3 regions of the Streptomyces sp. NPDC031474 genome follow, and region 1 is predicted to be linked to each of the others. Evidence: riboswitches for the same ligand, from Rfam matches in the RefSeq annotation. Region 1 holds a riboswitch; each other region holds the start of a gene.
The links. Region 1 has a riboswitch for S-adenosylmethionine ahead of ACZ5SK_RS47925 (putative leader peptide). Riboswitches for the same ligand answer to the same signal wherever they lie in the genome.
Positions count from the first base shown of each region.

Region 1 (3,264 bases):
TGTCGTGCAACTGGATGCGGCTGCCCGAGTCGAAGGCGAGGTCGTGCACCTTCTTCGTCACGGCCAGCTGGGTCTGGAGCTCCACCACCGGCACGTTGTAGGCGTTCTGCACGATCAGTTTCTGCGCCTCGTCCACCAGCTGCCTGCGCTTCGCCGTGTCCGTGGTCGCGGCCTGCCCGGACAGCGCGGTGTCCAGCGAACTGGCGGGCACGCGGTAGAAGTTGGCCAGCTGCGTGGAGAAGGAGCTGCGCAGGATGTCCGGGTCCGAGCGGGTCACGTTGCTCCACACCAGGTCGAAGTCACCGCCCTGGAGCGTGGTGGCGAACTGGCTGACCTGGCCCTGCTTGAGCGCCACGTCGATCCCGACGGTTTTCAACTGCTGCTGGACGAGCTCCAGTGCCGGCTGGTTGGTGGCGGCGTTGGGGAACCAGCTGATGGTCAGGTTCAGCTTCTTGCCGTCCCTGGCGCGGATTCCGTCGCTGCCCGCCTTCCAGCCGGCCGCGTCCAGGAGGGCCTTCGCCTTGGCCGCGTCGAAGGCGAGGTCCGAGGAGAGGTCGGTGTAGTCGGGCGTGGTGTGCGCCAGGATGCTGGTCGCCGGCTGGGTGCCGGTCGGGAACACGGTGTCGGCGATCTGCTTGCGGTCGACGGCGGCGAGGACCGCCTGGCGCACCTTCACGTCCTTCAGGAGGGGCCGCGAGTTGTTGATCCCAAGCCCGAACACCACGCCCGGGTTGGCCCGGCGCAGGAGGGTGACCTGCCCACCCTTGAGCGCCGCCTCGTTGGCCTTGCCGACGCTGCTGATCGCGTCCACCTGCCCGGACTGGAGACTGCCGGCCCGCACCCCCGCCTCCGGCACGACCTTGAACACCAGCTTGTCCAGATAGGCCTCACCCTTCTTGGACCACAGCGAGGATCCCCAGTCGTAGCCGATGCGCTTGGCCAGGGTGATCGACTGGTTCTGCACGTACTGCTTCAGCACGAAAGGCCCGGACCCGATCACGCCCTCACTGCACTTCTGTTGCGGGGTCTTCTTCACGCTCGCCGACGACTCGATGCCCAGCGAATGGGTCGAAGTCGCCTGAAGGAACTGCGCGTTGGGCTGCTTGAAGGTCACCTTGACGGTGAGTGGGTCCACCACGGCTGTGCTCTTGACACCGCTGAGGTACCCCTGGGCGAGGGTCCCGAGGGCGCCGAGCTTCGGCACCGCGTCGAAGTTGTCCTTGACCACCTGCGCGGTCAGCTTCGAGCCGTCGCTGAAGGTGACGTCCGACCTCAGATGGAAAGTGAACGTCGTGGCGTCGGAGCTGACATCCCAGCTCTTCGCCAGCCACGGCACGATCTTGCCGGTCTTGGGGTCCTGGTCCGTCAGTGAGTCCACGACCTGGCGCACCGAGTAGATGCTCTCGTTGCTGCCGACCTGCTGCGGATCCACGCAGCCTGCGTCCGAACCCACCGCGAAGGTCAGGGTGCCGCCGGACTTGGGCTGACCGGCGCCGCTGCCGGAATCGCCGCCGCCGGAGCCGCAGGCGGTCAGCAGAACACTGGTGGTCACAAGGGCGGTCAGTGCCGCCCACCGGGAGGTTCTGACATCGGAAAGTGCAATCACGGAGGGCTTCTCCTACTCGTTCACCAGACACGGGTGTGGTGCGGGGCACGGCCGTGCGTGGGCATGCGGCCCCGGCCGACGCGACGCCGGTGCCGGGGGAGCGCTGGGCAGACGGGGATCAGAGGGAAAAGGGGGGATCAAAGACAGACGGAGATCAGGCGCAGGCGGGTGCGGCGACGACAGGTGCCGTACTGCGACCAGCGGCGGGAAGGCCCGTCAGGCCTGACAGAGACAGCTGGTCGAGCGCTTGAGGTCGATGTGGCGCCGTCGCGACAGCCGGGAGAACACGGTGGCGCCGGCGAAGCGGGCGTCGAGGTCACCACCGTGCCGCATATCGGTCCTCCACATATCCGGCCCCGGTCACGGGGCCGCGCGCTTGCGGGGATCGTCGGTGATCCCGCCGGGCTTTCACCTGGAGCACCCCACCGCGCGGGAGGGTTGCCGGTCAGCGAGCCAGGGCTTGACGCTGACACTCAATGCCGTTCGTGATCGTACGGAGCGGTCTTGGCGTACGTCAATGGCGCAAAGGGACGCCGTGTAAGGGGAGTCGGGGCTGGAGTGCGTCCGGCTCAGGAGCCGCCGCGCTCGCGGGGGATCTTCTGCCCGGCCTCGATCGCCACCGGCAGCCGGTTCTCGGCCGGGGGCAGCGGGCAGGTGGCCAGGTCGGTGTAGGCGCACGGCAGGTTCGTGGCGCGGTTGAAGTCCACGATGAGCGTGCCGTCGGCGGCGGGCGGATCGAGGGCCAGAGCCCGGTTGGCGGCGTACGTGGTGAGGCCGGAGGTCGCGTCGGTGAACAGCACCATCAGCCGTCCCGCACCAGGGCCGGGGAACGCGGTCAGCCGCAGCGGGCGCCCGTCGAGCTCGAACTCGACCCTGCCCGGAGCGTCGTACACATGCTCAAGGCCCTCGACCGCGGCGCCCACGGTGGTCGGTCGTGGCGTGTCGAAGGGGATGTAGCGGCCCGTCACGGCCCAGCGCGGGTCGGGGGCGTAGGCGGGTGTTCCGGTGAAGGCCGTGCGCAGCGGCGCGTCCGGGTGCCGGGGGCGCACGATGTCGTTGCCGCCGCGCTTGGCGACCTCGATGACGGCGTCTCCCCAGACGGCGTCGACGCCGCCGCGCTCGGGCAGCACACCGAAGCGGTGTTCGCCGCGTACCGGCGTTCCGTCGACGACCAGTTCCTCACCTTCGTCGAGGTGTACGACGACGCCTTCGGGGCCGGTGTGCCACGCGCCGGGCGCGTCCGGGAAGCGCTGGGGTCGGTCGTCGAGCCAGTGCAGGCCGGTGACCGCCAGGAACCCGTGCGGGGCGGCGAGCCGGGCCTCCTGGGCGCGGTGCCACTCCAGCCAGGTCTCGGTGAAGGCGTGGAGGTCCGTGGTGGTGGCCTCGATGGTCATGGGGAATCTCCTTTGTGCCGGGGGTGCCTTAGGGCAGGGGATGCAGGGGGCTGACGAGTCGACGGGTGTACTCAGCCGGCCAGTTCGCCGAGGAGTCGCCAGGTGCGTCGCCGGTCGGCTTCTCCGGCGATCTCGGTGCCCGAGAACACCACCTCGGTGGCGCCGGCGTCGCGGTACCGCCGTATCTCGGCCTCGACGGTCTTCTCGTCGCCGATCACGGCCAGGTCGGCGGCCCGCCTGCCGCCGGAGAGTTCGATGACCCGC
Region 1 is NZ_JBVIJX010000057.1:11,234-14,497, forward strand. It holds gene ACZ5SK_RS47920 (ABC transporter substrate-binding protein) at 1-1,552, opposite strand, end outside; gene ACZ5SK_RS47925 (putative leader peptide) at 1,823-1,939, opposite strand; SAM riboswitch class IV at 1,974-2,087, opposite strand; gene ACZ5SK_RS47930 (DUF1684 domain-containing protein) at 2,176-3,000, opposite strand; gene ACZ5SK_RS47935 (LLM class F420-dependent oxidoreductase) at 3,072-3,264, opposite strand, start outside.

Region 2 (3,264 bases), on a different contig from region 1:
CGCGATCGGCCTGGACTCCTAGGCCGTGTTTCGAAAGTCCCGTCTGCCCCAGGACTCTGCCCCAGGACAGGTCCTAGACCCTAGACCGCCGGGACGCAGCGGCCGTCCTGTGTGCGGTACTGCCACCGTGCGCCGTCGGCCACCAGTTCCCGCACCGCGTCGACGAACCGCTCCACGTGCTCGTCGGGGGTGCCGGCGCCGAAGCTCACCCGGATCGCGTTGAGGGACTTCTCGCCGGGGGCAGCCTCGGGGGCGCCGCACTCGCCCTGGCTCTGCGGGTCACTGCCCAGGAGGGTGCGGAGCAGCGGGTGGGCGCAGAAGAGGCCGTCGCGGACTCCGATGCCGTACTCGGCGGAGAGGGCGGCGGCGAAGTGGGAGCTGTTCCAGCCCTCGACGACGAAGGAGATCACGCCGACCCGCGGGGCGTCGTCGCCGAAGAGGGAGAGGATCCGGACCTCCGGCACCTCGGCCAGCCCCGTCCGCACCTTCTCGATGAGGTACTGCTCGCGGGCCACCAGCGTGTCGAAGCCGGCCTCCGTCAGCGCCGTGCAGGCCGAGGCGATGGCGTAGGCGCCGATCACGTTCGGGGAGCCGGCCTCGTGGCGGGCGGCGCTCTCGTGCCACTGCACGTCCACTCCCCCGTCCTCGCGCCGGGTGACCTTGCGGCTGGCGCCGCCGCCCGCGAGGTACGGGTCGGCCGCGCGGAGCCAGTCGGCGCGGCCGGCGAGGACGCCGGAGCCGAAGGGCGCGTACAGCTTGTGGCCGGAGAAGGCGACCCAGTCGACGTCGAGGTCCTGCACCGACACCGGGTGGTGCGGGGCCAGCTGGGCAGCGTCCAGGACGATGCGGGCGCCGTGGGCGTGGGCCGCCGCCGCGAGCTCACGGACGGGCCACAGCTCGCCGGTGACGTTCGAGGCGCCGGTGACGCACACCAGGGCCGGGCCGTATTCCCCTTCGTTGGACATGGTGCGGTCGGCGAGGGCGCGCTCCAGGGCCTCGACGGCCTGGCGGGGGGTGCGGGGGGCGTCGAGGTAGGTGACCCGGGCGTCCTGCCAGGGCAGCAGCGAGGCGTGGTGCTCGGTCTCGAAGACGAAGACCTGGCAGTCGGCCGGGAGCGCCTGCGCCAGCAGGTTGAGGGAGTCCGTCGTGGACCGGGTGAAGATCAGCTGGTCGTCGGCGCGGCAGTCGAGGAACTCGGCGACCGTCCTGCGGGCGTTCTCGAAGAGGTCCGTGGAGAGCTGGGAGAGGTAGCCGGCGCCGCGGTGGACGCTGCCGTAGTAGGGGGCGTAGGCCGCCACGTCGTCCCAGACGCGCTGGAGGGCGGGGGCGCTGGCGGCGTAGTCGAGCGCCGCGTAGGCGACCTCGCCGCCGGTGACGAGCGGGACGGTGACATCCCGGCCGAGAACGGGCAGGGCGCCCGAAAGGTCACTGCGAACGGTCCGGGCGGCGGCAGCGGTGGAGACAGACATGGCGAACTCCCGTGAGAGGCAAGGGGGAACCGCCGTGCGAGCGGGTACGGCTCAAGCACGGAGGAAGGTGAAAAGGGGGATGCGGAGGCGGGGCTCTACGCCCTATCGCATTCGCTTGCTCACGGAAGACTCCCTCGAACGACCCAGGACCCCTGGGCTGTGCTTGCTCGAAAGAGCGTGAGGGGCCCGCGCTTGCCGTAGACCTCGCTGCCTACGGCCTGGTCTTCACCCGGGGCACCCCGCCACGGAAGGAGGGTTGCCGGACAGTCGGCCGGGGCCTCATGACTGTCACTCATGACCTGGTACGGAAACCTACGTGAGGTGATCGCGGTCCCGCAACCCGTGTCCGGATCGCGGGACCGCGTCACCGACGGCTACGCGTTGCTGGCGGCCACCCAGCGCTCCAGGGACCGCTTGGCCGCGCCGGAGTCGATCGACTCGGCCGCCCGGTCCATGCCGGCCCGGATCTGCTCGGCCAGCGGCCCTGCGCCCGGGTCGAGGGCGACCAGCGCCGCCGCCGAGTTCAGCAGCACGGCGTCCCGCACCGGGCCCGTCTCGCCCGCCAGGAGGCGCCGGGCCACCTCCGCGTTGTAGGACGGGTCCCCGCCCCGCAGCGCCTCCACCGGGACCAGGTCGAGGCCGACGTCCCGCGGGTCGAAGGTCTCCTCGCTCACCTTGCCGTCGCGGACGACCCACACATGGGAGGTGGCCGTCGTGGTCAGCTCGTCCAGGCCGTCGTCGCCCCGGAAGACCAGAGAGGAGTTGCCGCGCTCGGCGAAGACACCCGCGACGACCGGCGCCATGCGCGGGTCCGCGACCCCGACCGCCTGGCTGCGCACCTGTGCGGGGTTGGTCAGCGGGCCCAGCACGTTGAACACCGTGCGGATGCCCAACTGGCCGCGGGCGGCGCCCACATGACGCAACGCCGGATGGAACTTGACCGCGAAGCAGAAGGTGATCCCGGCCTTCTGGGCCACCTCCGCCACCCGCGCCGGGGTCAGCTCCAGGTTGACGCCGAGCTTCTCCAGGACGTCCGAGGCGCCGGACGCGGAGGACGCGGCCCGGTTGCCGTGCTTGACGACCGTGGCGCCCGCGCCGGCCACGACGATCGCCGACATGGTGGAGATGTTGACCGTCTTCGCGCCGTCGCCGCCCGTGCCGACGATGTCGACGGTCCGGCCGGGCACCTCGATCAGGTTGGCGTGCTCGTACATCGCCCGCACGAGGCCGTTGATCTCCTCGACGGTCTCGCCCTTGGCCCGCAGCGCCACCACGAACCCGGCGATCTGCGCGTCGGTCGCCTCGCCGCGCATGATCCGGTCCAGCGCCCAGAACGTGGCGTCGGCGCCCTGGTCCTGGCCGTACAGCAGGCTGTTCAGCACCTCGGGCCAGGAACGGTCCGCCGCGGTGTCGCCTCCAGCGGGGGTCACAGCGCTCATAGCCGCTCCTGTGCGTGTCGTCGTGCGTCGTCGTGGGTCGTCCGGACCCGTGTGAACCCCACCCTATCCAGCCCGTGGGCACGGCAAAGGGCCCCGTCCGAAGACCGGACGGGGCCCTTTGGGGCGGCGTGGCGACGCCTGGGATCAGTGGTGGCCGTGGCCGCTCGTGATCTCCTTGTACTCCTCGACAGTGGGCTTCGGGATCTGCTGGTCCTCGCCGAAGTACGCGTTGCTGATCTTGGCGCGGAGCTTCTCCGAGCCCTTCACCTTGCGCTCGACGCCGTTCTCGTCGACGGTCGCGCCGATCGCGGCCGGCGCGTACTGCTCGTGCGCGGTGAGGGTGTGCAACTGCTCCT
Region 2 is NZ_JBVIJX010000001.1:452,039-455,302, forward strand. It holds gene ACZ5SK_RS02110 (Lrp/AsnC family transcriptional regulator) at 1-22, shown strand, start outside; gene ACZ5SK_RS02115 (aminotransferase class V-fold PLP-dependent enzyme) at 81-1,469, opposite strand; SAM riboswitch class IV at 1,653-1,769, opposite strand; gene trpD (anthranilate phosphoribosyltransferase) at 1,844-2,908, opposite strand; gene qcrB (cytochrome bc1 complex cytochrome b subunit) at 3,053-3,264, opposite strand, start outside.
Region 2: it holds a riboswitch for S-adenosylmethionine, as region 1 does, so the genes downstream of both, ACZ5SK_RS02115 (aminotransferase class V-fold PLP-dependent enzyme) here and ACZ5SK_RS47925 (putative leader peptide) in region 1, are expected to answer to the same signal.

Region 3 (3,264 bases), on a different contig from region 1:
TCTCGATCAGCTTCCGCGTCACCCCGACGGTCACCCCGCCGGCGGTCTCCGCGAAGATCCCCTCGGTCCGGGCGAGCAGCCGGATCGCGTCGACGATCTGCTCGTCGTCGACGTCCTCCACCGCCCCGCCCGTCCGCCGGGCGATGTCGAGGACGTAGGGACCGTCCGCCGGGTTGCCGATCGCCAGCGACTTGGCGATGGTGTTCGGCTTCTGCGGCCGGACCACGTCATGCCCCGCCTTGTACGCGACGGACACCGGGCTGCACCCCTCCGCCTGCGCGCCGAAGATCTTGTACGGCCTGTCCTCGACGAGGCCGAGCTTGATCAGCTCCTGCAGACCCTTGTCGATCTTCGTGAGCTGCGAGCCCGAGGCGATCGGCACGACCAGCTGGTCCGGCAGCCGCCACCCGAGCTGCTCGCAGATCTCATAGGCCAGCGTCTTGGAACCCTCGGCGTAGTACGGCCGCAGGTTGACGTTGACGAAGCCCCAGCCCTCGCCCGCCGGGTCGCCGATGAGCTCGGAGCAGAAGCGGTTGACGTCGTCGTAGTTGCCCTCGATGCCGACGAGCTCGCCGCCGTAGATCGCGGCCATGACGATCTTGCCCTGCTCCAGGTCGTGCGGGATGAACACGCAGGAGCGGAAGCCGGCGCGGGCGGCGGCCGCGCCGACGGCGCCGGCCAGGTTGCCCGTGGAGGAGCAGGACAGGGTCGTGAAGTCGAAGGCGCGGGCCGCCTCGATGGCCTGGGCGACGACGCGGTCCTTGAAGGAGTGCGTCGGGTTGCCGGAGTCGTCCTTGACGAACAGCTTGCCGGCGTCGACGCCCAGCTCACGGGCGAGGTTGTCGGCCTTGACGAGCTTGGTCCAGCCCGGGTTGATGTTCGGCTTGTCCGCCACGTCGGCCGGGACGGGCAGCAGCGGCGCGTAGCGCCAGATGTTCGCGGGTCCCGCCTCGATGCGCTTGCGGAGCTCCTCCGTGTCGTAGGAGGAGAAGTCGTAGGCGATCTCGAGGGGGCCGAAACACTCTTCGCAGGCGAAGACCGGGCCGAGGGGCACGCGGTGACCGCACTCGCGGCAGCTCAGCGCCGTGGCGGGACCGAGGTCTACAGTGGATTCGATGCTGTCCGTGGTGCTTGCAACAGTCTGCGCAGCCATGTGAGGCGAGGCCCTTTCTCCTCATCTTCCTCACGACGCATCTCGTCGTGAGACGGATTTGGCACCTTCCCAAGCCGGGAGCCTCGCGGAACGATCAACAGTGATCGGTAACGAGACCGGCTGGAGGGTTGCCGGGGCTTCATCGGGCCGTATCCCTCTGCCCCTCTGGATGAGCGGTATTCGGTTGTGGACGCCCGTGACCCCCGACATGCGATGGTCACCAGCGTTGTTCAAGACTGTAACCGAAGGCCAGGACAGTTGAGATAGTCGTCCGAACCGCGAGACAACCGTGAGGAGCCGCAGACTGTGCTGGAAGAAGTCGAGCGCTGGCTGAGCACCCGCTCCTGGTCCGTGGCCGATCGCCCGCTGCACCGGATCCTGGCCGCGAAGCGGACCACGAACCAGTCGGTGTCGGTGGTGCTGCCCGCGCTGAACGAGGAGGAGACGGTCGGGGACATCGTCGCCGTCATCCGTCACGATCTCATGCACCAGGTTCCGCTCGTCGACGAGATCGTCGTCGTCGACTCGGGATCGACCGACCGTACGGCCGAGGTCGCGGCGGCGGCGGGCGCGCGGGTCGTGCACCGCGACGCGATCCTGCCCCGCATCCCCGCCGTGCCCGGCAAGGGCGAGGTGCTGTGGCGCTCGCTGCTGGTCACCACCGGGGACATCGTCTGTTTCATCGACGCCGACCTCAGGGAGTTCTCCTCCGACTTCGTCTCGGGGATCGTCGGCCCGCTGCTCACCGACCCGGACGTGGATCTCGTCAAGGGCATGTACGACCGTCCGCTCCGCGGTGCGGCCGGCCAGGGCGGAAGGGTCACCGAGCTGATGGCCCGCCCGCTGCTCAACATGCACTGGCCGCAGCTGGCCGGGTTCGTGCAGCCGCTCGGCGGCGAGTACGCGGCCCGGCGCAGCCTGCTGGAGCAGCTGCCCTTCCCCGTCGGCTACGGCGTGGAGCTGGGCATGCTGGTCGACGCCCTGCACCTGGTGGGGCTAGACGCCCTCGCACAGGTGGACGTGGGGGTGCGAAAGCACCGCCACCAGGACGGGCAGGCCCTGGGCCGGATGGCGGCGGCGATCTACCGCACGGCGCAGCTGCGGCTGGCCCGCGGGCACATGATCCGCCCGGCCCTCACCCAGTTCGAGCGGAGCGGGGACGGCTTCGAGCCCCGCACCTACTCCGTGGACACCGAGGAACGGCCGCCGATGGCGGAGATCGTCGAGTACGCGACCCGCAAGGTCGCGTGAGCCAGTCGCGCAACAGGCGTAACACCGCGGACAGGCCGTATACGGTCCTCGCACTGTGCGCGACCGTACGTTTGAGCGTTTCCCCACCGGGCTAGGTTGTGGCGTATGGCTTCCACGCACGACATGGCTGCTCGGGGTGCTGAGGTGCTGGTCGCGTCCAACCGCGGTCCGGTCTCCTACGAGGTGCGCGAGGACGGCTCGCTGCACGCGAAACGCGGTGGCGGCGGGCTGGTCTCCGGCCTGTCGGCCATCGGCCCCGACGCGGGCGCCCTCTGGGTGTGCGCGGCGCTCTCCGACGGCGACCGGGAGGCGGTCGCGCGCGGGGTCGGCGAGGAGGGCGTGCGCATGCTGCCCATCCCGGCCGACGTGCACGCCGACGCGTACAACGGCATCGCCAACTCGGTGCTCTGGTTCATCCACCACCTCCTCTACCAGACCCCGCTGGAGCCGGTCTTCGACGCGGAGTTCCGCCGCCAGTGGGCGTCGTACGAGGCCTACAACGGGGCGTTCGCCGAGGCGCTGGCCGAGGAGGCGGCGGAGGGGGCGGCCGTCCTCGTCCAGGACTACCACCTGTGCCTGGTCCCCGGGATGCTCCGCGAGCTGCGCCCCGACCTGCGCATCGGCCACTTCTCGCACACCCCGTGGGCGCCGGTCGACTACTTCGGCATCCTGCCCGGGGACATCCGTGAGCAGCTGCTCCAGGGGATGCTCGGCGCGGACCGCCTGGGCTTCCTCACCCGGCGCTGGGCGAACGCGTTCACCGCGTGCTGTACGGAGTTCGCCGGGGAGCTGGGGAAGACGCAGATCGGCGTGCACGGTCTCGGCGCGGACGCCGACTTCCTGCGGGAGCGCTCGCACCG
Region 3 is NZ_JBVIJX010000021.1:160,258-163,521, reverse strand. It holds gene thrC (threonine synthase) at 1-1,153, opposite strand, end outside; SAM riboswitch class I at 1,172-1,329, opposite strand; gene ACZ5SK_RS38025 (glucosyl-3-phosphoglycerate synthase) at 1,460-2,404, shown strand; gene ACZ5SK_RS38020 (alpha,alpha-trehalose-phosphate synthase (UDP-forming)) at 2,510-3,264, shown strand, end outside.
Region 3: it holds a riboswitch for S-adenosylmethionine, as region 1 does, so the genes downstream of both, thrC (threonine synthase) here and ACZ5SK_RS47925 (putative leader peptide) in region 1, are expected to answer to the same signal.